Regions from separate parts of the Streptomyces sp. NPDC006259 genome, predicted to be linked through region 2. Evidence: predicted binding sites of a transcription regulator. Region 2 holds the regulator's gene; the other holds the start of a gene.
What was found. The regulator HspR, encoded in region 2, represses chaperone genes until heat shock. The targets are predictions, from matches to a motif close to TTGAGNNNNNNNNNCTCAA.
Positions count from the first base shown of each region.

Region 1 (10,596 bases), on a different contig from region 2:
TGAACCGCAGGGGCTCCTCGGCCGCCGGGTTCTCCGCGCCGGCCAGCCGGGCGGAGCCGATGCGCAGGACGGCCAGCGGGCGGGTGAGGCTGCGGGCCATGGCGGTGGCGACACCGATGGCCAGCAGGATCAGCGCGCCCAGCAGGGCGACGCGGATCTCCAGCGCGGTGACGTCGTCGTCGCGCAGCTGGGCGAGGTCCTTGGTGCGGCGGTCGTAGAGAGCGGACTCGGTGCCGCGCATCAGCTCGACGCGGGCGGCGAGCGCGGCGTCGAGCTTCTTGGTGCTGGTGCCGAGGTCGTCGTCGCTCAGTTCCGGCTGGTCGGTGAGGGACGTCAGGTACTTCTCGGCGGTCTCGACGTCTCCGCCGGTGACCGTGGAGTCGTAGGAGTCGACGGCCTCTTCCGGTGCGCTCTCCCGGAAGGCGCCGAGGGACGCGTCGGAGCGCAGGCGGGCCTGCTGGGCGGCGGCCGTCAACGCGTCGCGCCGCCCGGTGTCGGCGGAGGAGACCTTCTCGGTCGAGGTCCGGCCGGTGACGGGGTCGTAGACGCTCTCGGTGGACGTCGGCACGTTCAGCGCGGCGAGCAGCAGCCCGCGGGTCGCGGCGGCCTGCTGGACGGCGGTGTCCAGCTCGGCGAGGGCGTACGCGCCGGAGCCCGCGCGGGGCGGCATCTGCTCGGCGAGCAGCTCGGCCAGGCCGTGCAGGGCGGTGATGGCCTCCGAGTAGGCCTGGTGGGCCTGGAGCGCGGTGCTGCGGCCGGTGAGGGCCTCCTGGCGCACGGTCGCGATGCCGTCGAGGTCCTTGCGGAGCGCGGCGGGCGTGTCGGTGTCGGCGGTCAGCTCGCGCACCTGCCGGTCCACGCGGGCGCTGCCCTCCGGGGAGGGCGCCCTGGACTTGGTCCGGCCGGCCGCGACGTAGACGGTGACCTCGTCGCGTTCGTCGGCGAGCGCCTGGGCGAGCGCCAGCGCGTCCTGGGTCTGCTCGGCCAGGGTGACCAGGTCCTGGGAGTCCTTCAACTGCCCGGAGGCGTCCAGGACGGAGGGCGCGCCCGCTGCCGCGATGGTGGCGGCGACGACCGCGACGGCGACGATCAGCCGGTTGCGTACGTGGGTCGGGCGGCCCTTGCCGACAGGGGCGCGCTCCGCGCCCCCCTCGGAGGCCGTCCTGCTGCCTGGGCGCCGAGGCCGCGTCTTCTGCACCGGTGCTCGCATTCCTGACTCGTTTACCCATGGGCCGGATGACACCCCGTCAACTGGCGTGTCCTGTCCGGTACGGTTCCCGACCCTCCCAGTGCCGGTGGGCAGGGGTCGCGCATCGCATGCCCCGCCACCCGAAGGAGTGAACATCGGAGGGGAGTTGGCGGGCAAGTTCCTCCGGCGCGTGCGACGGCCCTGCCCGGCGGGCCGGTTGGACGTGAGCGGCAGCCTTTGGCAGGATTCGCCGCCACGCCTTCCCGGAGTGCTTCATTCCCGCCCAAAACAGGCGTCTGACCTGCGCGGGTACGTCGACCCGGCGCATGTCGCCGGTCTTTCGCGGGGGGCGTGAAGGGGTCGTGCAGACTGACTGGATGCGTACGGAACTTGTGTCGGAGCCCGGTGATCACGGCCGGCCCAACGAGGACTTCGCGAGTGTCGGACTTCCCGCTTCCGGACAGGGCGGTTCGCTGGTCCTCCTGGACGGGGTGACGCCGCCCTCGGGAGGGTCGGGCTGTCTGCATTCGGTTCCCTGGTTCACGGCGCGGCTCGGCGGCGCGCTGGGCGAACTGACCGTTTCCCTCCCGGATGTCCCCCTGGCCGAGGCGCTGAGCCGGGCCCTCACGCGTACCGCCGAGGCGCACGCCGACTCCTGTGACCTTTCTCACCCCCGCACCCCGCAGGCAACCGTGGTGGTGGCCCGCTGGTCGCCGGAGACGATCGACTACCTCGTGCTGTCCGACTCGGCGCTTCTGCTGGCTTCTCCCGACGGTACGGTCACGGCCGTCCGCGACGACCGTCTCGACCGGGTGCCGCGGGCCCTGCTGGCCAGCGCGGAGATCTGCGACGCACGCGCCCGCAACAGGGAGGGCGGCTTCTTCACGGCGGCCGCCGACCCGTCGGTGGCCGCCCGCGCGGTGACCGGCTCCGTCCCGCGCGAGGGCGTGGCGGCGCTGGCCGCCCTGAGCGACGGGGTGACCCGCTGGGTGGAGACGTTCCGCCAGGGTGACTGGTCGGACCTGTTCTCCTTCGTCGCGGGGCAGGGCGCGCGGGCGGTGGTGGAGCGGGTGCGGGAGCTGGAACGGGCGGACGCCGGGCGGGTGTTCCTGGGGCGGGCCAAGACGCACGACGACGCCACGGCCGTGTACGTGGAGCTGTGAGCCTTCCGTCCGCCCCGCGGTGGGCGCCCGTTGAGCCTGCGTCGAGCCCCGTCAAGTCCCCTGAAGGGGTCTACTTGGCCATGCCCTGGTTCAACTCGTGGAGCAGCCGCGCCAGTTCGGCCACCGCGCCGCGGTCCCAGTGGGCGAGCTGGCTGACGTACCGCGCCCGGCGCGCCTCGCGGACCCGGCCGACCCTGGTACGGCCCTCCTCGGTCAGTTCGACCAGCCAGGCCCGCCCGTCGGCCGGGTCGGGGGCACGGGCGATCAGTCCCAGCTGCTCCAGGGCGCGCAGCTGGCGGGACATGGTCGCCTTGCCGACGCCGATGTAGGCGGCCAGTTCGGTGGCACGCTGGCGGCCCAGCTCCTCCAGCCGGACGAGGAGGCCGTAGGCGGCGGACTCCAGGTCGGGGTGGACCTCACGGGCCATCTCTCCCTGGTTGGCGCGGGCCCGGCGCAGCAGCACCGTCAGTTCCCGCTCCAGGGAGAGGAACTCCTGGTCCACACCGCTCGGCGACGTCTGGTACGCGCTTCCGCGTCCGTCGCCGTTTCCGTCCTCGTGCACGCCAGCACTCCCGATCCGGTTTCCCGCACTGAAGGGTTCTCGCCCGTTTCCGCCATTGCCGCAGCTCCTCAAGTATTTCGCAGGCGCGGGCCTTCGGCCGCTTCCGGCCTCCTTTCCGCGTCCCGGCCCTCCGTGCGCGGGGGCTTCCACCGCCGGTCCGGTGCGGGCGGACCGCGCCACGATCACGTTCGGGGAGCCGGAACCCCTGTCGCCGGACCGGGAAGGGCGACGGCCCGCACAGGGCGAAGCCGCCGCACGGCGAAGGCAGGCGCACCGCGAAGGCGGGCGCACCGCGAAGGCGGGCGCACCGCGAAGCCGGGCGCACCGCGAAGGCAGGGCGAAGGCGGGCGCACCGCGAAGGCCCGCACTCAGCGAGGGCCCGCACACGGCGAAGGCACAGCGAAGGCCCGGACCCCGCACGGGGGCCCAGGCCTTCCCTCAACCGGCGGCGTCCGTCACGCCGCCACCGGAACCTCCGGCGCGGCCCCGTTCGTCGCCGGGGTCAGTGCCAGCTCCAGGACCTGGCGGACATCCGTGACGGCGCGGACGTCGAGCTTGTCCAGCACCTCCGCGGGGACGTCGTCCAGGTCGGGCTCGTTGCGCTTGGGGATGACGACGGTGGTCACGCCCGCTCGGTGCGCGGCGAGCAGCTTCTGCTTCACCCCGCCGATGGGCAGGACACGACCGGTGAGGGAGACCTCGCCGGTCATCGCCACGTCGGTGCGGACGAGCCGCCCGCTCAGCAGCGACGCCAGGGCCGTCGTCATCGTGACGCCCGCGCTGGGGCCGTCCTTGGGCACCGCGCCCGCCGGGAAGTGGATGTGCACCCCCCGGTCCTTCAGGTCGGCTACCGGCAGTTCCAGTTCGGCGCCGTGGGAGCGCAGGAAGCTCAGCGCGATCTGCGCGGACTCCTTCATCACGTCGCCGAGCTGACCGGTCAGGGTCAGACCCGCGGCGCCCGTCTCCGGGTCGGCCAGGGACGCCTCGACGAAGAGGACGTCACCGCCGGCGCCGGTGACCGCGAGCCCGGTCGCGACCCCCGGAACCGCCGTGCGCCGCTCGGCCGGGTCCTGGGCGGACTCGGGCACGTGGTGCGGCCGGCCGATCAGGTCGCGCAAATCCTCCTCGCGGACGGTGAACGGCAGCTTCCGCTCGCCCAGTTCGTGCTGGGCGGCGACCTTGCGCAGCAGCCGGGCGATGGACCGCTCCAGGGTGCGTACACCGGCCTCGCGCGTGTACTCGCCGGCCAGCTTGCGCAGCGCGCTCTCGTCGAGGGTCACCTCGGCCTTGGCGAGCCCCGCCCGCTCCAGCTGGCGCGGCAGCAGGTGGTCACGGGCGATGACGACCTTCTCGTCCTCGGTGTAGCCGTCGAGGCGGACCAGCTCCATGCGGTCCAGCAGGGCCTCCGGGATCGCTTCCAGGACATTGGCGGTGGCGAGGAAGACGACGTCGCTCAGGTCCAGCTCGACCTCCAGGTAGTGGTCCCGGAAGGTGTGGTTCTGCGCCGGGTCCAGCACCTCGAGCAGGGCCGCCGCCGGGTCGCCCCGGAAGTCCGAGCCCACCTTGTCGATCTCGTCGAGCAGGACCACCGGGTTCATGGACCCGGCCTCCTTGATCGCCCGCACGATCCGGCCGGGCAGCGCGCCGACGTACGTACGGCGGTGACCGCGGATCTCGGCCTCGTCGCGCACGCCGCCGAGGGCGACGCGGACGAACTTGCGGCCCATGGCGTGGGCGACGGACTCGCCGAGGCTGGTCTTGCCGACGCCGGGCGGGCCGACGAGCGCGAGCACGGCGCCGCCGCGCCGCCCGCCGACGACGCCGAGACCCCGGTCGCTGCGGCGCTTGCGCACCGCGAGGTACTCGGTGATCCGCTCCTTCACGTCCTCCAGGCCGGCGTGCTCGGCGTCCAGGACCGCCTTGGCGCCCCGGATGTCGTAGACGTCGTCGGTCCGCTCGTTCCACGGCAGTTCGAGGACGGTGTCCAGCCAGGTGCGGATCCAGGAGCCCTCGGGGGACTGGTCGCTGGACCGCTCCAGCTTGTCGACCTCCTTGAGGGCGGCCTCACGGACCTTCTCGGGCAGGTCGGCGGCCTCGACGCGCGCGCGGTAGTCGTCGGACTCCTCGCCCTCCTGCTCGCCGTTCAGCTCGCGCAGTTCCTTGCGGACGGCCTCCAGCTGGCGGCGGAGCAGGAACTCGCGCTGCTGCTTGTCGACGCCTTCCTGGACGTCCTTGGCGATGGTCTCGGCGACGTCCTGTTCGGCGAGGTGGTCGCGCAGCTGGCGGGTGGCGGCCTTGAGCCGGGCGACCGGGTCGGCGGTCTCCAGCAGTTCCACCTTCTGCTCTGTGGTCAGGAAGGGTGAGTAGCCGGAGTTGTCGGCGAGGGCGGAGACGTCCTCGATGGCCTGGACCCGGTCGACGACCTGCCAGGCGCCGCGCTTGCGCAGCCAGGCGGTGGCGAGCGCCTTGTACTCCTTGACCAGTTCGGTGACGTGGCCGGGCAGGGGGTCGGGGACGCTCTCGTCGATCCCGGTCCCCTCGACCCACAGCGCCGCGCCGGGGCCGGTGGTGCCGGCGCCGATCTTCACGCGGCCGCGGCCGCGGATCAGGGCACCGGGGTCGCCGTCGGCCAGCCGGCCGACCTGCTCGACCGTGCCCAGCACGCCGGTGCTCGCGTACGACCCGTCGATGCGCGGCACCAGGAGGACCCGGGGCTTGCCGGGCTCGGACCGGGCGGCGGCCTGGGCGGCCTCGACCGCGGCGCGTACGTCGTTGTCGTTGAGGTCGAGCGGAACCACCATCCCGGGCAGCACGACCTCGTCGTCGAGCGGCAGCACGGGCAGGGTGAGCGGTGTGAACGCCGCGGACTCAGCAGCCATGATCTCCCCTTAGGCAGTCAAGTTGAGTTATGCCGACTCAATGCACGTGAGCCTCCGATTGTTCCCGCCCCGCCCGCCGTTCGCTGTCAGCGATCACGCCTGCCGCCGCCCAGCTGCGACCGCGTAAAGTCGTCGTAATAGCCACAGCCTGTCAGGGACCATTACGGGGGAGTTCGTGGACGGCGTCGTGAGGGCATGGGTGGACGGCTGGGTCGTGTCCCGCGGGGCGGCCCCGCCGGTACCGGAGCCCTGGGGGTTCACCGTGGACGTGGGGCACCCCGCCCACGTGTCGCGGCACGTGCTCTCGGCGGTCGGCGACGCCGTCGAGGAGCGGACCGTGCGCGAGGTCGTGGACGGTGTGCGGGGAACCGGCGTGTGGCTCAAGGTCTTCCAGAGCCCGGCGCTGGTCGGGGACTGGCTCGGGGAGGGCTGGTGGGTGGACCCCGAGCCTGGCTGGCTCATGACGGTGCCGCTGCCGACCGGGAAGGGGCACACGCGCGTGCCCGACGGCTACGGCCTGCGCCGCTGGACGCGCGGTGGCGTCACCCGCGTCCTGGTCACCGCACCCGACGGCTCCTTCGCGGCCCGCGGCCAGGTCGCGCCGACCGGGGCGACCGCCGTGGTCGACCAGATCGAGACCGCGCCCGAGCACCGGCGCCGCGGCCTGGGCGGCCTGGTCGTGCGCGTCCTCGCGGAGACCGCGGCCGCGGAGGGCGCGGAGACGGGCGTCCTGGCGGGAACCCCGCAGGGCCGGGCCCTGTACGCGTCACTGGGGTGGACCGTGACGGCGCCGCTGACCAGCGCGAGGTTCACGGGAGACGAGAGGCGCTGACCGCGCCGGACCGCTCGCGGGGGTGCGGCACCCGCTCGCGCACACCGACGCTCCCCCGGCGCCGTACCCACGGCCAGGTCGCGACGCCGACCGCCAGAGCCATCAGGTGGCCCCAGTTGCTCAAGGGATCCGTGAGGGCGAGCAGGTCGTGGAGGAGCATTCCGCCGAACACCGCGAGCACCGGCCAGCGCAACCAGGGCGTCAGCAGGCCGGCCAGGGCACCGACGCTCGCCGCGACGCCGAAGCTGATGCCGTAGTCGAGGCGGTGCAGCGAGCTGTCCGGGAGATGGCCCACGAGGACGGCCAGACCGACGGGGACCTCGGTTCCCAGGGTCGCCAGCACGTGCCCGAGGACGAAGACACCCGCCGTGCGGGCCCCGCCGACGCGCCGCTCCAGCGCGGTGAGGACCAGCAGGAAGCCGAGCACGAACGGCGACGTGATCCCGCCGGCCACCCACAGCGCGCTGGCCGCCATCACCGGCACCGGGGCGCGCAGCAGATGGGCGACGTCGGTGCTGGAGTTCTCGTGCAGGAGCTGCACGACGGCCGTGCCCGCGTGCGCGGTGACGTAGGAGGTGACGGCGAGGACGGCGGCGTAGAAGAAGGTGAAGGGGGTGCCGGTGGGCGTGGGCAGCAGGTGCCACGGGCGCGGGCGGGGCCGGTCGCGCGGCGGGCTGTGGGGCTCGGGTGCGGCCGGGCCGCCCGGGTCGGGGGCGGGGCCGCGCTGGCGGGGGACGCCGTCCAGGAGGCCGTGGGCCTCGGGCGGGGGCGAGCCGGTCGGGCCGGATGCCGCCGTACCGGTCAGCGTGCGTTCCACCGTGCGGCGCTCCTTCCGTTTCGCTCCACCCTTCGCCCCTGCGACGCCCCTGTCTGTGACCGACGCCACGCGACAGCCGATTCACAGCAACCTCTCAGACGCCGGCAGTACCGCTGGGCGTCAGCCGCGCCTACCCCGATCGCCCCCGTTCGAACTCCCCACCACCGATATTCCTCAACGAACGGTCGGGGCCGGTGCCAAAATGGTCCGATGCGCGTCTCCTACGACACCCCCGAGGTCCTGGACCGTCGTGAGGGCCCCTACGGCGAGGTGGTCCTGCGCCGGCACGGGGAGTTGCTCCAGATCATCGCCAACGGCTGCTTCCTGATGGACACCTCCGACGGCCGCTCGGAACGCCTGCTGGTGGACGCCGCGCTCGGCGCGCTGGACGGCCGCCCCGCGCCGGAGGTGCTGATCGGCGGCCTGGGCGTCGGGTTCTCGCTGGCGCACGCCGCCGCCGACCCACGCTGGGGCCGCATCACCGTCGTCGAGCGCGAACGGGCCGTCATCGACTGGCATCTCGACGGCCCGCTGGCCGCCGTTTCCCGCGCCGCGATCGCCGATCCCCGCACCGCGATCGTGGAAGCGGATCTGGTCGACTACGTCAATGAGACATCCGACACGTTCGACGCGCTGTGCCTGGACATCGACAACGGGCCCGCCTGGACCGTCACGGAGGGCAACGACAGCCTCTATTCGCGGACCGGACTCGCAAGCTGCGCAAGGGTGTTGAGGCCCGGTGGGGTACTGGCGGTATGGTCCGCCCAGCCGTCTCCCAAATTCGAGGGAACCTTGGGGAATGCCGGGTTCCAGCAGGTGCGTACCGAAGAGATCCCGGTTGCCCGAGGCGTGCCGGACGTCGTGCATCTCGCCGTCCGACCTGGATAGCAAAGCCGTGGTGACTGCCCGTACGCTGCTGCCCTGGCGCCGATGATTAAGGCGTCAACCGCAGTCATGCGCAGAACAGGGGCCACCCCACTGGTTCCGGAAAGCACACTCAGGGGCGGGCGATGGAGCAGACACACACCGCACACAACGGCACGGCGACGGCGACACCCGGTGCACAGCGCCGGGTGCTGGTGGTCGAGGACGACCCCACGATCGTCGACGCCATCGCGGCCCGCCTGCGCGCCGAGGGATTCCTCGTGCAAACGGCGGGTGACGGCCCGGCGGCCGTCGACACCGCGGAGGCCTGGCAGCCCGATCTGCTGATCCTCGACATCATGCTGCCCGGCTTCGACGGCCTGGAGGTCTGCCGTCGGGTGCAGGCCGCCCGCCCGGTGCCGGTGCTGATGCTCACCGCGCGCGACGACGAGACCGACATGCTGGTCGGACTCGGCGTGGGCGCCGACGACTACATGACCAAGCCGTTCTCGATGCGGGAACTGGCCGCGCGCGTGCACGTCCTGCTGCGCCGCGTGGAGCGCGCCGCGATCGCGGCCTCGACGCCGCGCAGCGGGATACTGCGGCTCGGCGAGCTGGAGATCGACCACGCGCAGCGCCGGGTCCGGGTGCGCTCGGACGACGTGCACCTCACGCCCACCGAGTTCGACCTGCTGGTGTGCCTGGCGAACACCCCGCGCGCGGTGCTCTCCCGTGAGCAGTTGCTGGCGGAGGTGTGGGACTGGGCGGACGCCTCCGGCACCCGCACCGTCGACAGCCACATCAAGGCGCTGCGGCGGAAGATCGGAGCCGAGCGGATCCGCACGGTGCACGGCGTGGGCTACGCGCTGGAGACCCCGACGCCATGAGCCGCGGGCCGGACGGACCGAGAAGCCCCGGAGAGCCCTGGGGCGGCGTACGCCCGTTCTCGATCAAGACCAAGCTGGGGACGCTGGTCGTCATCTCGGTGCTGATCACCACCGGCCTGATGGTGATCGCCATGCGCACCGAGACCGAGCTGCGCTTCATCACGGTCTTCTCGATGATCGCGACCCTGCTGATCACCCAGTTCGTGGCGCATTCGCTGACCTCGCCGCTGGACGAGATGAACACCGTGGCCCGGTCCATCTCGCACGGTGACTACACCCGCCGGGTCAGCGAGAACCGCCGCGACGAGCTGGGCGACCTGGCCCAGACGATCAATGTCATGGCGGACGAGCTGGAGGCGCAGGACCGGCAGCGCAAGGAGCTGGTGGCCAACGTCTCGCACGAGCTGCGCACCCCTATCGCGGGTCTGCGCGCCGTCCTGGAGAACGTCGTCGACGGCATTGCCGAGGCCGACCCCGAGACCATGCGGACGGCGCTGAAGCAGACCGAACGGCTCGGTCGGCTGGTGGAGACCCTGCTGGACCTGTCCCGCCTCGACAGCGGCGTCGTACCGCTGCGCAGGCGGCGCTTCGAGGTGTGGCCGTACCTGTCCGGTGTGCTGAAGGAGGCCAACATGGTCGCCTCCGCGCGCGCCACGATGGGCTCGGGCGGCAGCCACACGCGCACGGACGTCCATCTGCATCTGGACGTGACCCCGCCGGAGCTGACCGCGCACGCGGACCCGGAGCGCATCCACCAGGTGGTCGCGAACCTCATAGACAACGCGGTCAAACACAGCCCGCCGCACGGACGGGTGACGGTCAAGGCGCGGCGCGGGCCGCTGCCGGAGTCGCTGGAGCTGGAGGTCCTGGACGAGGGCCCCGGCATTCCGCGTTCGGAGTGGCACCGCGTCTTCGAGCGGTTCAACCGGGGAGCCGTACGCCGGCCGCACGGTCCGGGCAGCGACGGCGGCACGGGACTGGGACTGGCGATCGCCCGCTGGGCGGTCGATCTGCACGGCGGCCGGATCGGAGTGGCTGAATCCGAGCGGGGTTGCCGGATTCTTATCACTCTTCCGGGAGACCCTTCCGTCCCAAGTTGACGTAAAGTTCGAAGCGGAGCCGGAAGATCCGCGGGTGTTCGCACCGTCGGACACGTGTGATCAGGCAGCCCGCCGACCCAGGTCGGCCCAGGTCCGCACGCTGAGCGTGCGCGACCTGCGTCAACGACCCGTTTCCCCACGCAACCGCGTTTGTTTCCCGCCATTTCCACCCCCGAAACAGCGCTTTCGATGTGACTTACACGACGATGCGGCGGCCCGGCCTGACCTTCACCCGCTGGGAGGCGTAGCCTTTATTCCCGCTGTCCATCACCTTGTGAAGCGGAAGAGGGCGGTTGCCGCCGT
Region 1 covers NZ_JBIAHY010000004.1:755,991-766,586, reverse strand. The annotation lists gene ACFYO5_RS20060 (nitrate- and nitrite sensing domain-containing protein) at 1-1,198, opposite strand, end outside; gene ACFYO5_RS20055 (protein phosphatase 2C domain-containing protein) at 1,567-2,352, shown strand; gene ACFYO5_RS20050 (MarR family winged helix-turn-helix transcriptional regulator) at 2,423-2,914, opposite strand; gene lon (endopeptidase La) at 3,370-5,793, opposite strand; gene ACFYO5_RS20040 (GNAT family N-acetyltransferase) at 5,969-6,625, shown strand; gene ACFYO5_RS20035 (rhomboid-like protein) at 6,603-7,442, opposite strand; gene ACFYO5_RS20030 (spermidine synthase) at 7,653-8,330, shown strand; gene ACFYO5_RS20025 (response regulator transcription factor) at 8,453-9,193, shown strand; gene ACFYO5_RS20020 (ATP-binding protein) at 9,190-10,293, shown strand; gene ACFYO5_RS20015 (multifunctional oxoglutarate decarboxylase/oxoglutarate dehydrogenase thiamine pyrophosphate-binding subunit/dihydrolipoyllysine-residue succinyltransferase subunit) at 10,595-10,596, shown strand, end outside.
Region 1: a site for HspR is predicted at 5,816-5,834, ahead of lon (endopeptidase La). Genes of this name have one in related genera too.

Region 2 (10,596 bases):
CAGGTAGTTCAGCAGGCCCTGCCCGTGCCGGGCCACGTGGTTGTAGAGATCCCGCATCCGCACGCCCCGCCCGCGCAGCGCGAGCGCCCGGTGCAGTCCCTCGGACAGTTCGTGCTCGCGCCGGATCCCGCCGGGCTGCACCGTCAGCACCTCGGTCGTGCACACCTCGGTGGCCTCGTCCAGGGCCGCCTGGATGCGCGAGGCCCCGTCCAGGACGCGGATCGCCGCTCCCTCCCCGGCCGGTGTGCCCGGCGTGCTCCCGCCGAGTCCGGCGTACCACTCGAAGGCGGCGACCGCCGAGCCCATCCGCCGCCGGCTGGCGCTCACCTCGTCGTGGAGTCCGCGCAACAGCCGGGTCATGACCTCCTGCGGGGAGGTCGGGACCAGCCAGTCCATGTCGTCGGGGTCGGGGTGCAGCAGGGCGAGGTCCAGCAGGCAGGGGACCGGCTCGGCGTCCCGGCGCGGCACCCGGCCCCGCCGTACGGCCCGGGAGTACACGCGGTCCCCGGCCTCGCACAGTCGGTCAGCACCGTGAGGATGCTCCTCCGCCCCGTGCCCGGCCATCGCCCATCCCACCCCCGCTGTCCGCGTGTCGCATGTCTTCCCCGTTTTCCGCAGCGCAACTATGCGCGGCCCCGGTCCGGCTCCGCAACACGGCTCCTCCCGCCGACCTCCTGGATTTCCGCCCATCTGCGCTGGTTCCTCCCGGCCTCCGCCCCTCCCCCTTGCAACAAGCTGATGCTCCCGCACGCGCCCGGCAATCCGTCCAGGCCCTCGCGACCTGTACGCCCGCGCGATCCCGGAGCCCGCCGCACGACCGCCGCACCCGCGCGTGGCCCACGGCCGACGGCCGCCACCGCGCCGACCGGCCGAGCGACCGCCGCAGGGTGTCGGGGTTCTGACGCCCTCTCAATGGCGGGCGGGGTGGGCGGGCAGGCCTGGTACGCGGACCGGTCGATGCGGGCGAGGAGAGGGCCGGGTGGCCAGGTGGGGCCAGGACCGCGTGGGAGCGGGAAGGGAGAGCACGGGCGGCACAAGCGGCGAGACGGTAACGGCGACCGGCAGCGCGGACATATCTGGCGGCTTGAGTGGCGGGGGGCGGGGAGGGCCGGAAGCCCTGGAGCAACGGGCGGGACACGGCGCCGACAGCACGCAGTCGGGGGCGGGACGGGGCACAGGCCGAACGGACGGCCCAGGGCGCGGCACCGGCGACCCGAGCACGGGCGGCATGGCGGCGCGGACGCCACGCGCGCGGCACGGCATACCAGGCACGGGCGACACGAGAGGCACGGCGGCCCACGCGCGTGGGCGCGGCACCGACAACCGGCCGCGCAGGCGGCACAGGCGGCACAGGCGGCAGACGGCAGACGGCAGACGGCAGACGGCAGGCGGCAGACGGCACAGGCGGCAGACGGCACCGACAGCGCGAAATCGGGGGCGCGGGACGGGGCGCAGGCCCAACGGACGGCCCAGGGCGCGGCACCGGCGACCCGAGCACGGGCGGCATGGCGGCGCGGACGCCACGCGCGCGGCACGGCGTACGGGGCAGCGGCGGCAGGAAGGCACGGCGGCAAGCGCGCGTGGACGCCGCCACCGGCAGCACGGGCAGTGCGAGCGACACCCGCGGCGCGGTCGCCGGTGGACCCCGCCCCCACCGGTCCACCCCACCCGCACCCGCACCGACGGGTCCCGCGTCAGGGGGCTCGGCCGGGGAATTCGGCCGGGGGACCTGTGGCGCTGCCCCCACAAGGGCGCTCACCGGGGGTGTGACGGGCGGCCCGCCGGAGGCGACGGTGGAGTCCATCCGGTGGCGCGAACGCCGCACAGGAGCCCCTCAGGGGCGCTGAGGCCGAGGGCTCGTTCCGGCCGACGCGGTCGTGGCCGAATGATGTGGTGGGACTCCTCGGCGACGAGGGTGTGACGCCGACGTTCCGGTGGAGTCGCCGCACGGGCACCAACGCCCCGCGGATCCGGATCCGGATCCGGGTCCGGCTCGCCCGCCGGCGAGCCCCGCCTGCTCCGGTCGTGGGCGGAGGTCGTACGCCCGTTCCGCCGTCGAACCCACGGCACGTGGACGGCACACGGACGGCTTCGCCCCGGCGGCCGTGGCCGAGCGGTCCGGCATACGGCCTTCCGCCGACCTTCCGCCGACCTCCCGCAGCACGGCGGCGCCGGCGGTGCTCCGGGGCGTCCCGCTCGCCCCGCTCGCCGCGGACGACGAGCACCGGGCGGGTGCCGCCGTCCGCCGCCGTCCGCCGCCACTCGCGCCGGTCAGTTCAGCTTGAGGGCCTGGCAGGCGGCGGCGTACTTGGCCGTGCAGATGTCGGACGCCTTGTAGATGCCGTCCGCGATGACGGTCTCCTTGATGTTCTTCTTCGTCAGCGCCACCACGGTGACCAGCTGGGCCGGGATCTCCTTGTTGGTGGGGCTGTCGATCTTGTCGCGGGTCAGGGCGTCGAACTCGATGTCGCGGCCCTGCACCTTGGCGACGGCCATCTCCGCGGCCGCCTCCGCCATCTGCGGGTAGGGCTTGTACACGCTCATGTACTGCTCGCCGCTGAGGATCCGCTGCACCGCGGGCAGCTCGGCGTCCTGGCCGGTGATCGGCGGCAGGTCCTCGACGCCCGCGGCGCGCAGGGCCTTGATGATGCCGCCGGCCATGGCGTCGTTGGCGGAGTAGACGGCCGCGATGTTGCCCTTGCCGATGTTCTTGATCGCCTCGGCCATGTTGGACTGGGCGACCTCCGGGCTCCAGTCCTTGGTGTCGAAGGACTCGGCGATCGTCACCCGCCCGCTCAGCTCCGACATCGCGCCGCTCTTGAACTGCTTGGCGTTCGGGTCGGTGGGCGAGCCGTTCATCATGACGATCTTGTCGGCGGTGCTGGGCGCGTCGAGCGACTCGACGAGGGTGCGGCCCTGCACCTCGCCGACCAGCTCGTTGTCGAAGGAGACGTACGCGTCGATCGGGCCCTCGGCGAGACGGTCGTAGGCGATGACCGGGATGCCGGCGTCCTTGGCCTTCTGCACGGTGTCCGCGACGGCGTGCGAGTCGACGGCGTCGAGCAGGATGATGTCGACCTTCTCGTCGATCATCCGCTCCATCTGGGTCACCTGCGTCGCGCTCTTGGCATCCGCGTTGGCGTACTCGGTCTTGCCCTTGTTGTTGGTGAGGGAGGCGACCTTCGCCTTGATGATGGGGTAGTCGAACTCCTCGTACCGGGTGTTCGTCTTCTCCGGCATCAGCACGCCGACGGTGATGTCGTTGCTCTTCGTCGGGGTCGCTTCGCCACTGTCCTCCGTCGCGCTCAGCATCCCGCATCCGGCGAGCGAGAGGGACATCGTGGAGGCAGCCACGGCTATGGCGATACGACGCATTCGAGGGCTCACTTCAGGTGCGTTCCGGACATGGGTGCGACATGTTGACCCAGGTGGCTCAAAAGCCAACGCGGCGGCCACCGTCGGCGTCAAGCCGTACTACTTAACGAAGTGACAACATCACGCTCCGCTCACCACGTGAAGACGCATGGAGACGAGACGGAAACCTCTCCCGGCGGCCTTCACGGACCCTCCACGCAACGCGAGTTCACACCCCGACAGACGAACGCGCGACCCCGTTCGTTCCTCACGGGCCGTGACCGCGACGGAGCGTCCGGCCGCCTCCACGAGAGCGAACGGACGCCCGGCCGCCCTCACCCGAACAGAAGTCCGCACGAAGTCGGCCACCTCGCGACGGCCGTCCTCGCCGCGACCCGCGGCGTCCCCACCGGTGTCACCGCGTCCGCCCCGCGCGGCGGCCATCCGTGTCTCGCCCGTGCGCCGTGCAGGTGCGGCCGTGAGGACCGCGCGGGGAGGCCCGCGTGCGGACACCGCCTTCAGGGGGCGTCCCGAGCGGACGGCAGCGCCGCCGGGAGGCCGATCCACCCGTACCGCACGCCGAGGGGCCCGGAGGAATCAACCTCCGGGCCCCTCGCACACCTTGATGAACCGTCAGTCCGACGGCTGCTGGCGCTTCGGCCGCCACACCACCAGCGCGCTGCTCTGCTGGACCTCCTGGTACGGCACCAGATCGCGCCGGTAGGAGGCGTGCACCGCGGCCTCGCGCTGCCGCATCGCCGCCGCCGCGCCGTCCAGCGCCGCCTCGAGTTCCGCCATGCGGGACTGGAGGGCCAGGACCTGGTTCTCCAGCTCGATGATCCGCTTGATGCCCGCCAGGTTGATGCCCTCGTCCTGCGACAACTGCTGGACGGTGCGCAGCAGTTCGATGTCGCGGGCCGAGTAACGGCGGCCCCGGCCGGCAGTGCGGTCCGGGGACACCAGGCCCAGGCGGTCGTACTGGCGCAGTGTCTGCGGGTGCAGGCCGGAGAGCTGGGCCGCCACCGAGATGACGTAGACCGGGGTCTCCTCGGTCAGTTCATACGGATTGCGCCGACGGCCGTCCATCACTCTCAAGCTCCCTTCGCTGCCTCGAACAGCTCCGCCCGCGGGTCCTCACCCGCGGTCGCCTCGCGATACGCCTCCAGTGCGTCACGAGCCTTCCCCGAGAGGTCCTTCGGAACACTTACCTCCACGGTGACCAGCAGATCGCCGCGGGTGCCGTCCTTGCGGACCGCGCCCTTGCCGCGCGCCCGCATGGTGCGCCCGTTGGGCGTGCCGGGCGGCAGCTTCAGCGTGAGCGACGGGCCGCCCAGCGTGGGCACCTTGACCTCGCCGCCGAGCGCCGCCTCCGCGAACGTCACCGGCACGGTCACCGTGAGGTTGTCGTCCTTGCGGCCGAAGACCGGGTGCGCGTCGACATGGACGAGCACGTACAGGTCGCCGGCCGGGCCGCCCCGCTCACCGGGCGCGCCCTTGCCGCGCAGCCGGATGCGCTGCCCGTCGGTGACGGCCGCCGGGATGCGGACCTGCATGGTGCGGGAGGACTTGGCACGGCCGCTGCCCTTGCACTCCATGCAGGGGTGCTCGGCGATCAGGCCGCGCCCCTTGCAGTCCGGGCAGGGGTCCGTCAGGGAGAACCCGCCGCCCGAGCCCCGCGCCACCTGGCCGGTGCCGACGCAGGTCGGGCACACGCGCGGCGTGCCGTTCTTGTCGCCGGTGCCGGAGCAGGCCTTGCACGGGGACTGCGAGGACATGCGCAGCGGAACCGTCGCACCCTCGATGGCTTCCGTGAAGGTGAGGGTGACCTCGGTGTCGATGTCCTGGCCGCGCCGGGGCTGGGTACGGGTGCCCGTGCCCGCGCCCGGGCCGCCGCGGTTGAACAGGCCCCCGAAGACGTCACCGAGTCCGCCGCCGAAGCCGCCGGCTCCCTGGCCGCCGCCCTGGGCTCCCCCGAAGAGGTCGCCCAGGTCGAAGTTGAAGGAGCCGCCGCCCGCGCCCGGCCCCGGACGGAAGCCGCCGTTGCCGAAGAGGGCGCGCGCCTCGTCGTACTCCTTGCGCTTCTTGGGGTCGCCGAGGACGTCGTTCGCCTCGGAGATCTCCTTGAAGCGCTCCTCGGCCTTGGCGTTGCCCTTGTTGGCGTCCGGGTGGAACTCGCGGGCGAGCTTGCGGTACGCCTTCTTGATCTCGGCCTCGGTGGCGTCCTTGGGGACGCCGAGAACCTTGTAGTAGTCCTTCTCGATGAAGTCCTTGGTGCTCATCCTCGACGTCCCTCCTTCCTCGTCCGCCTGTCAAGCTCAGCCCTCGTCCGGGCCACCGCTCTCCTTGTCGTCGCCGGCCTCCGCCTCGTCCCCCTTGCCGGCCTGCGCGCCGGGCTGGGGCTCGGCGACCGCCACGCGCGCGGGTCGGATGGTGCGCTCGCCGATCCGGTACCCGGGCTGGAGAATAGCCACGCACGTCGTCTCGGTGACGTCCGGGGCGTAACTGTGCATGAGGGCCTCGTGGATCGTCGGGTCGAAGGGCTCGCCCTCCTTGCCGAACTGCTGGAGGCCCATCTTCGCCGCGACGGTTTCCAGGGACTCGGCGACGGACTTGAACCCGCCGACGAGTTCGCCGTGTTCCCGGGCGCGGCCGATGTCGTCGAGCACGGGCAGGAGTTCGGTCAGGAGGTTCGCGTTGGCGATCTCCTTGACCGCGACCCGGTCCCGCTCGACCCGGCGACGGTAGTTCTGGAACTCGGCCTGGAGCCGCTGGAGGTCCGCCGTGCGCTCGTCGAGCGCCTTGCGGGCCTGGTCCAGCTGGGCCACCAGTGCCACGGTCTGGTTCGCGTCCCCTGCCGGGGCCGCCTCTTCCGCCGCGGCGGAGGAGTCGGCCTTCGGCTCGGCGTCTTCAGGGGTGGCGCCGGAGGGGACGTCGGGCTTCTCCTCGAAGCCCGGGGTCTCCTCCGTCACGCGGCACCGTCCTTGCGCTCGTCGTCCACGATCTCGGCGTCCACCACGTCGTCGTCGGCGGCCTTGGCGCCCTCGCCCGGAGCCTCGCCGCCGGCGGCCTGACCGGCCTGGGCGTCGGCGTACATGGCCTGGCCGAGCTTCTGGGAGACGGCCGCGACCTTCTCGGTGGCGGTACGGATCTCGGCGGTGTCCTCGCCCTTGAGAGCTTCCTTCAGCTCGCCGATCGCGCTCTCGACCTCGGTCTTGATCTCGCCCGGGACCTTGTCCTCGTTGTCCTTGAGGAACTTCTCCGTCTGGTAGACGAGCTGCTCGCCCTGGTTGCGGGCCTCGGCGGCCTCGCGGCGACGGTGGTCCTCGTCCGCGTACTGCTCGGCCTCCTGGCGCATGCGGTCGACCTCGTCCTTCGGCAGCGAGGAGCCACCGGTGACGGTCATCTTCTGCTCCTTGCCCGTGCCGAGGTCCTTCGCGGTCACGTGCATGATGCCGTTGGCGTCGATGTCGAAGGCGACCTCGATCTGCGGCACGCCGCGCGGGGCCGGCGGCAGACCGGTCAGCTCGAACATCCCGAGCTTCTTGTTGTACGCCGCGATCTCGCGCTCGCCCTGGTAGACCTGGATCTGCACGGACGGCTGGTTGTCCTCGGCCGTCGTGAAGATCTCGGACCGCTTGGTCGGGATCGTGGTGTTGCGCTCGATGAGCTTGGTCATGATCCCTCCCTTGGTCTCGATGCCGAGGGACAGCGGGGTCACGTCGAGGAGCAGGACGTCCTTGACCTCACCCTTGAGGACACCGGCCTGGAGGGCGGCGCCGATGGCGACGACCTCGTCCGGGTTCACACCCTTGTTGGCGTCCTGGCCGCCGGTCAGCTCCTTGACCAGCTCGGCCACGGCGGGCATACGGGTGGAGCCGCCGACGAGAACGACGTGGTCGATCTCGGAGAGGTTGATGCCGGCGTCCTTGATGACGTTGTGGAACGGCGTCTTGCAGCGCTCCAGCAGGTCCGCGGTCAGCTGCTGGAACTGGGCGCGCGTGAGCTTCTCGTCCAGGTGCAGCGGGCCTTCGGCGGACGCCGTGATGTAGGGCAGGTTGATCGAGGTCTCGGTGGACGAGGACAGCTCGATCTTGGCCTTCTCGGCGGCCTCACGGAGGCGCTGGAGGGCCATCTTGTCCTTGGCGAGGTCCACGCCGTGACCGGACTTGAACTGCTGCACCAGGTAGTCGACGACGCGCTGGTCCCAGTCGTCACCACCGAGGTGGTTGTCACCGTTGGTGGCCTTCACCTCGACGACGCCGTCACCGATCTCCAGGAGGGACACGTCGAAGGTGCCGCCACCGAGGTCGAAGACGAGGATCGTCTGGTCGTCCTTGTCGAGGCCGTAGGCGAGCGCGGCCGCGGTGGGCTCGTTGACGATGCGAAGGACGTTGAGACCGGCGATCTCACCGGCTTCCTTCGTCGCCTGGCGCTCGGAGTCGTTGAAGTACGCCGGGACGGTGATGACCGCGTCGGCCACCTTCTCGCCCAGGTAGGCCTCGGCGTCCCGCTTCAGCTTCTGCAGGATGAACGCGGAGATCTGCTGCGGGTTGAAGTCCTTGCCGTCGAGCTGGATCTTCCAGTCGGTGCCCATGTGGCGCTTCACCGAGCGGATGGTCCGGTCCACGTTCGTGACCGCCTGGCGCTTGGCCACCTCGCCGACCAGCACCTCGCCGTTCTTGGCGAAGGCGACGACGGACGGCGTGGTCCTGGCACCCTCGGCGTTGGTGATGACGGTGGGCTCGCCGCCCTCCAGAACGCTGACGACGGAGTTGGTTGTGCCCAGGTCGATGCCGACCGCACGTGCCATGGTGATTCTCCTCCAGCTGACTTGAGTGGAACAGGCTCAAGTGTGCACGACACTCACCCCTGGGTCAACAGACATGAGTCAGGCAGACTCAACTCTTATCCGTTCCTTACACGCAAGACTCCGCTGACCTGCGAGGACGCCTTACGGCGAGCTGCCCGTGGGGGTGATTCCACCGACTCCCGAGGGGGCTGGACCGCCGACACGGACTGTCGTCGAGGCCTCGGACGGTCGCCCGGGGGGTGCCGCGACGGGACCGCGCGCCCCACCGGCACCGCGTGGCCCGTCCGCGGATCCCGGCCCGCGGACACCTGTCCCGGCACGCGCGCGCGTACGCGCCACAGCACCAGGACGACGACCGGCACACCCCCCGCCACCCAGAGCACGGCCCGCGCGCCCAGCAGCCCCGTGTGGACCAGCACCCCCACGGCCACCCCCGCGAAGGCGGCCACCCCGAGGCTGACCGCCGCCCCCGCGGCCGTGAGGCCGAGCCGCCGCAGCCGGTGGGCGAGGTGATCGGGTCCACGGCGCAGCGGCGGGCGCCCGGCCGTGCGCCGGATCAACAGGACGAGAAGGGCGTCGGCGACGGCGACCGCGGTGAGCGCGAACAGCACGCCCGCCCCGACGGCCGTGTCCTGTCCCGCGCGCGTGGTGACGGCGGCGGCGGCGAGCAGGAAGCCGGTGAACATGGCGCCGCAGCCGCCGAGGGCCACGCGCGCGGGAGGCCAGTTGTGCATGAGGAAGCCCGTCAGCGCGGCGGCGAGCACGCTCAGCAGCACCGCGAGACCGTCCATCACCTCGGCCGCGGCGCAGGCGGCCACGCCGAAGGCGGTGACGACCCCGACGGTGCCGGCCACCCCGTCGGCGTGGTCGAGCGCCCGGAAGGCGAGGGCCACGCAGGCGATCCAGCCGACGGCGGCGACTCCGGCGAGCGAACCGGTGTCGCCGTACGGGACGACGAAGGCCGCCGCCACCGCCGTACCGCCCACGAGGAAACGTGTCTTCAGTCGCCAGGCGTCCGCGACCAGGCCGAGGGCGGCGGCGCCGGCCCCGGCGGCGAGGAGCGTGCCCATGCCCTCGCCGAGCGGCGCGAATCCGGTGCGGTCGCCGCCGACGACGACGAGGCAGGTGGCGAGGACGACGGCGACGCCCCCGGACAGCGGAACGCGTCGCTGCCGCTGCCGCCGGTCGAGCAGTCCGAGGCGCAGGGCGGGGACGCGCAGCAGCGCGGCGAGGACGGCGGCGAGGAGCAGGGCGGTGGTGGCGGCGACGATCCCGTAGAGCACGGATATAAATTAGTCATGAATGTAGCAATTTGGTACGAATAACACGGTCAGATTTCCCCTATTCCTGAGGTGACCCTGAGCGATCCAGATCACCCCGCGCCCGGCTACAGTGCGGCGCAAGATAGGGGTACTCTCAGACGGACTGCATAAGTTACCGCTTAGTAATGTCGGCGCCGCCGACGAAACCCCGCAAACCTCGCAGGCCCGAGGAGCCCCCATGCAACTCGCCGCGATCATCGTGTCGCTGGCCCTGACCGTGGTCGGCGTCGCCCTGCTCGCCCGCGCCATCGGCCAGTTCGTCCGGTACTTCAAGCTGGGCCAGCCGGTCCCGGCCGGCACCCGGACCGACAACCCCTACCAGCGCAGCGTGACACTCGTACGCGAGTTCCTCGGCCACACGCGCATGAACCGTTGGGGCATCGTCGGCTTCGCCCACTGGTTCGTGGCCGTCGGCTTCCTGACGCTGCCGCCCACCCTGGCGCAGGCGTTCGGCCAGCTGTTCCAGGCCGACTGGACGCTGCCGCTCATCGGCGAGTTCCTGCCGTTCGAGCTGTACATCGAGTTCATCGGCGTGATGACGATCCTCGGCATCGCCGTGCTCATCGTGATCCGCCTGCTGAGCCTGCCCACGCGGCCCGGCCGCAAGTCCCGCTTCGCCGGCTCCAAGGCCGGTCAGGCGTACTTCGTCGAGTACGTGATCCTCACCATCGGCCTCGCCATCTACGTGCTGCGCGGCCTCGAGGGCGCACTGCACCACGTCGAGCACTACGAGGCCGGCTACTTCGCCTCGTACCCCCTGGTGCTCGCCTTCAAGGGCCTGTCGGTCGGCGCGCTGCAGAACCTCGTCTACCTCACCGCGATGATCAAGATCGGGACGTCCTTCGTCTGGATGATCGTCGTCTCGCTGAACACCAACATGGGTGTCGCCTGGCACCGCTTCCTCGCCTTCCCGAACATCTGGTTCAAGCGCGAGGCCTCCGGCGGCACGGCTCTCGGCGCCCTCCCGCCGATGACGTCCGGCGGCAAGCCGATCGACTTCACCGACCCCGGCGACGACGACGTCTTCGGCGTCTCCCAGGTCGAACAGTTCTCCTGGAAGGGCCTGCTGGACTTCTCCACCTGCACCGAGTGCGGGCGTTGCCAGTCGCA
Region 2 covers NZ_JBIAHY010000006.1:247,745-258,340, forward strand. The annotation lists partial or broken gene ACFYO5_RS25655 (LuxR C-terminal-related transcriptional regulator) at 1-564, opposite strand, end outside; gene ACFYO5_RS25660 (substrate-binding domain-containing protein) at 2,272-3,387, opposite strand; gene ACFYO5_RS25665 (heat shock protein transcriptional repressor HspR) at 3,988-4,440, opposite strand; gene dnaJ (molecular chaperone DnaJ) at 4,446-5,633, opposite strand; gene grpE (nucleotide exchange factor GrpE) at 5,670-6,323, opposite strand; gene dnaK (molecular chaperone DnaK) at 6,320-8,164, opposite strand; gene ACFYO5_RS25685 (MraY family glycosyltransferase) at 8,260-9,447, opposite strand; gene ACFYO5_RS25690 (heterodisulfide reductase-related iron-sulfur binding cluster) at 9,665-10,596, shown strand, end outside.